DNA from 2 places in the Brevibacillus sp. FW301-21C12A genome. Region 2 is predicted to be linked to the other one. Evidence: a T-box and tRNA genes for the amino acid it is inferred to sense, from the RefSeq annotation. Region 2 holds a T-box; the other holds one or more tRNA genes.
What was found. A T-box is a leader RNA that pairs with one kind of tRNA and senses whether it is charged. The one in region 2 lies ahead of AC3WQH_RS08535 (valine--tRNA ligase), so its partner is inferred to be a tRNA-Val.
Positions count from the first base shown of each region.

Region 1: it encodes a tRNA-Val, which carries the amino acid that the T-box ahead of AC3WQH_RS08535 (valine--tRNA ligase) is inferred to sense. The anticodon was not compared.

Region 1 is NZ_JBYTBG010000003.1:21,768-24,217, reverse strand. Features, by position in the region: gene AC3WQH_RS02890 (helix-turn-helix domain-containing protein) at 1-970, opposite strand, end outside; tRNA gene AC3WQH_RS02885 (tRNA-Leu) at 1,311-1,397, opposite strand; tRNA gene AC3WQH_RS02880 (tRNA-Val) at 1,409-1,484, opposite strand; tRNA gene AC3WQH_RS02875 (tRNA-Glu) at 1,587-1,660, opposite strand; tRNA gene AC3WQH_RS02870 (tRNA-Ser) at 1,665-1,757, opposite strand; gene AC3WQH_RS02865 (phospholipase A2 family protein) at 2,044-2,328, shown strand.
Region 2 is NZ_JBYTBG010000009.1:100,162-102,611, forward strand. Features, by position in the region: gene AC3WQH_RS08535 (valine--tRNA ligase) at 1-1,529, opposite strand, end outside; T-box leader at 1,572-1,811, opposite strand; gene AC3WQH_RS08540 (STAS domain-containing protein) at 1,845-2,195, opposite strand; gene AC3WQH_RS08545 (ATP-binding protein) at 2,303-2,450, opposite strand, start outside.

The DNA.
Region 1 (2,450 bases), on a different contig from region 2:
GCTGCTCGTCGTCGTATGCGCCGTTGACCGTCGGAACATTTTGCAGTTCCTCTTTTAACAGCAGCGCTCCGCGCACAAGCTCATCGTCAGTGGCGACAGGCGTGACACCGAGCGCAAGCAAATCGCCCACGAATTGAAAGGCGGCGATTCGCTTCGGAATCGGCCGACTGCGGAACTCGCCTGGGGACATGCCGGTCAGTTGCTTGAATTTTCGGCTCAAATACTCGCCGTTTGCATAGCCGACCTTCGCGGCAATTTCGTTGACCGTCATGGCCGACGTCAGCAAATGCTCTTTGGCGCGGTCGATCCGCACGCGATTCAAATATTCGGAATAGCCCCACCCCAGCTTTTTCGCAAACAAGGTCGAAAAATAGCTTGTATGAAATCCGGCCAGCCGCGCCAGCTCGGGGCGGGTAATAGGGCTTCGGTAGTTTTCCTCGATATAGGTTATCGCTTTCTGGATCGACGGCTCCCAATCCAGTTCAGGCGTAATTTCGTACTGAAGGGCAAGCTCCATCAGCTCTTTGAACAAGCGCTGGTGCTGCTTTTGCTCTGCCGTCTGGCCGTGGGCGGACGCTTGCTGGCACGCGTGCGAAAGCTCGTTCAGCAGCACATTTGCCCGATACGGCAGTCGATTCGTGACCCAGCCGCTCGCAGGCAAACAACTGCGGTCGTTGCGGTAGACGAGCTGCTCATCGTCGTGCTCCGCCAGCCGATAGCTCTCGAAGGACAGGCGGCAAACAGGCGGGCTCTCGTTTTTGTCGGCGCAGATCGTCACCGAGTGGCCCGGACGCAAAAGCACGATTTGTTCCGGGCCCAGCCAAACCGTCCGCTTGCCGTCCTGCATGCGCATTCGCCCTGACAGCGGGGCGAGCATCGTCGGGGACGAGAACGCCACTTCCAGGGACGGCTTCCCTTTTTCCCACGCCAGGAGACTGCACTCTTTTAAAACGTGAAGAACCGAGTCCATGCATGCAACCTCTTTCCTGCGTTCTCTTTCTTTTTAGTTTAGTTATACCATATCTTGCCCAAGCGACCTGTTGGGGCCACGTTTTTGGGGACAAGGTGCTGGCATGGCAGGGGGAGCCGCTTCAAGGAGAAGAAACGAACAACCCGCGAGACGCCTTGTACAATCAACAAGTCTCGCGGGCCACTTTGTCCATGCCTAAGCCGTTGGTGTTTGCCGTACGCTTCGGCCATTCCGAAACGGCCGCGCCGAATATGGCAGCGCCAGTGGAGAGAGCGCGAACGCCTAACAAAAAAGGCCCCTGCCTGCCACAAAAGCAGACTGGAACCTGTCGTTTACGATATGGTGCGGTCGAGAGGACTTGAACCTCCACGGTGTTGCCACCACTAGAACCTGAATCTAGCGCGTCTGCCAATTCCGCCACGACCGCAAATATGAAAATGGTGGAGGCTGACGGGATCGAACCGCCGACCCTCTGCTTGTAAGGCAGATGCTCTCCCGGCTGAGCTAAGCCTCCACTCTTCCCCGACAAAAGTCGGGTTCCAACCAGTTGTTGGGGCCCCGCAAAGTACTCGGCGTTGTTACAACGCATCCACTTCGCTTTGCGGGGGGAACTAGGTGACCCGTAGGGGATTCGAACCCCTGTATGACAGCGTGAAAGGCTGCTGTGTTAAACCGCTTCACCAACGGGCCATGATGGCGGATGGAGTGGGATTTGAACCCACGAGACGGGTCGACCCCGCCTACACGATTTCCAATCGTGCTCCTTCGGCCGCTCGGACATCCATCCAAATTTTCCGCTTGCCCTGTTCGCATATCGCTCGGGCAAGAACTAATCTATCATATCTAACAGCCGATTTCAAGGAGTATTTTAAAAGTTTTTCTGCGTGCAAATCTGTGAAAACGAAGCGGCTCCCCGCTGGCGTTCTCGTCCTGGCAGCGACCGCCATGACACCACCCTCTCTCCGCTCTGCCTCGCAAGTTTTTGCGTCAATTTTCGTGGAAATTGCCTAAAGCAACTTCCCCGCTTTTCCAATATGCTACCAATAATCATTGACGATGCGGAGTGATGGCTGGTGGGCAGAAGAAGACGGCGGGCAGGTCGGATTCCTTGTTTGTACGGAAACTGGTGCGGCCCGGGCTGTTCGGGGCCGGGCGCCCCGATTGACGATATCGACCGCTGCTGCAAAAAGCACGACCGCTGCTATCAAAAGCGCGGCTATTTTTCCTGTAGCTGCGACCAGGAGCTTTTGCGCTGCTTGCAAAACAAAATCGACATGAACACGGAAAAGGGCAGGGTGGCCGCGATGATTTCCGCCTATTTTTCCCGCTCCAAATGCATTCCGGACGACTTGAAATAGGCTGTTTTGCGAATTGTCACGATTGTCATTCTTCATACAAAAAATGGTAACACCTTGGACATGAATCTGCCATAACTCCCGTGTTTTTCCTTTGGCTTTTTTTGGTACTCTAGTGAATGTCC
Region 2 (2,450 bases):
AGACCGGAGAACATCATGCGCGCTACCCAGAAGAAAATGATGTCGTAGCCGGTTACGAGGACGTTTGTCGGATAGAAATACTTCATGTCCTCGGACTCTTCCGGCCAGCCGAGCGTGGAGAACGGCCACAGACCAGAGGAGAACCAGGTATCGAGCACGTCGTTGTCCTGCTCCAGCTTGTGGCTGTGGCAGCTCGGACATTCGGTGACATCTTCGCGGGAGACGACGGTCTCGCCGCACTCTTGGCAGTACCAGGCGGGAATGCGGTGGCCCCACCAGAGCTGGCGGGAAATGCACCAGTCGCGAATGTTCTCGATCCAGCGCAGGTAGTTGGTCTTGAAGCGCTCCGGAACGAATTTGACGCTGTCTTCGCTGTTGGCGTTGGCAAGCGCGAGGTCAGCCAATGGCTGCATTTTCACGAACCACTGGGTGGACAAATACGGCTCTACAACGGCGTCGCTGCGCTCGCTGTGGCCTACCTGGTGGATGTGCTCCTCGATTTTGAACATGACGCCTTGCTCTGTCAGGTCTTTGATGATTTGCTTGCGGCAGGCAAAACGGTCCAGCCCTTTGTAGATGCCTGCCTGCTCGTTCATCGTGCCAGTCTCGTCCATGACGACGATTTGCGGCAGTTGGTGGCGCAGTCCCAGCTCGAAGTCGTTCGGATCGTGCGCAGGCGTGATTTTTACCGCGCCGGAGCCGAACTCTGGATCGACGTACGTATCCGCGACAATCGGGATTTCGCGACCGACAATCGGCAAAATGACGGTTTTTCCGATCAGGTGCTTGTAGCGCTCGTCTTCCGGATGGACAGCGACAGCCGTATCGCCCAGCATCGTTTCCGGACGGGTCGTCGCCACTTCGATGTAGCCTGTGCCGTCAGCGAGCGGATAGCGCATATGGTGCAGGGCGCCTTTTACTTCCTTGTAAATGACCTCGATATCAGACAGGGCGGTACGGGCAGCCGGGTCCCAGTTGATGATGCGGTTGCCGCGGTAAATCAGCCCTTTTTCGTACAGGCGGACGAATACTTCGCGCACAGCTTTGGACAAGCCTTCATCCATCGTAAAACGCTCGCGGGAGTAGTCCAGCGCAAGACCCAGCTTTTCCCACTGCTCGCGGATGTGCGAAGCGTAAATGTGCTTCCATTCCCATACTTTTTCGATGAACTTGTCGCGGCCGAGGTCGTGACGCGAGATGCCCTCTTCGCGCAGCGTCGCTTCTACGCGGGCTTGCGTAGCGATCCCGGCGTGGTCCATCCCGGGCAAAAACAGCGTACTGTAGCCTTGCATCCGCTTTGCGCGGGTGATGATGTCTTGCAGCGTCGTATCGAGCGCATGGCCCAAGTGCAGCTTGCCCGTCACGTTCGGAGGCGGGATCACGATCGTGAACGGACGCTTCTCCGGGTCGCGTTCCGCCTTGAAAAACTGCTTTTCGATCCAGTACGGATACCATTTGCTTTCGGCTGCCTTCGGGTCGTAGTTCTTCGGCAGCAATTGGTCGATGTCGGTTGTTGGCTGAGTTGACATGGGTAGGCTTCCTCCTCTAGGAAAAATAAAAAAACCCTTCATCCAAAGGACGAAAGGATTATTTCGCGGTACCACCTTTGTTAACATACGGCAAGAAGAGTCCAGCGTATGTTCCCTCAAACAAGATAACGGCTGCGAACCGCTTTTGGCTAGACACATCGTGTTCACCAAAAACAACTCCCGGGCGACCTTCAGTCCATCTCTCCTTAGAGAATCTTCCAGCAACTGATTCTCCTCTCTGCAAAGGGGTCCTGACCTACTCTTCCCGATCATCGTTGATTCGATATGTAATTGTGGTATCGTTGCCTTTGCTTATTATATACAATCACGCTGTTTCGCGTCAAACCCGGTTTCGCCCACTTTTCCCACCGTAATGCCCAGCGCCTCGGTAAAGCCCAGTACGCTTAAAATATCCAAAATTTCTTCGCGGACATTGACAATCTCTACCTGTTTGCCAGAAGCAAGCAGTTCTTTCGTCGTAAAATACAGACTTCCAATACCGGAAGAATCTACAAAGGATACACCTTGAAAATCGACGGTAACGGAATGATTGCGCCCTCCGTACTGCTGGAGCAATTCACCCACTCGATCTCCCACAGCCATGTCCAGCTCTCCGGCGAAAAACAGCGTAGCCTGTCCGTTCGTCTCTGTTGCTCGGTAGTCCATGCTCAAACTCCTCTCAATAGGTATCGGTGTAGCTGATTTTGTTCTCTCTCACTCATGTTACCCGCTTCACCCGACTTGCAAACATTTGGTATTTTCTCCAATGTTCATCAGCTTGTCAGCGCACACTCCAAAATCAGCTTCGTTCCAGCCGCCGTGCTGCTCAAATAAATCCGGTCACAGTATTGCAACATGACGTGAAAGCCCGCTCCCAGCGAATTGCGCGTCGAGAATCCTTGCTGCAACGTCGCCCGCGGC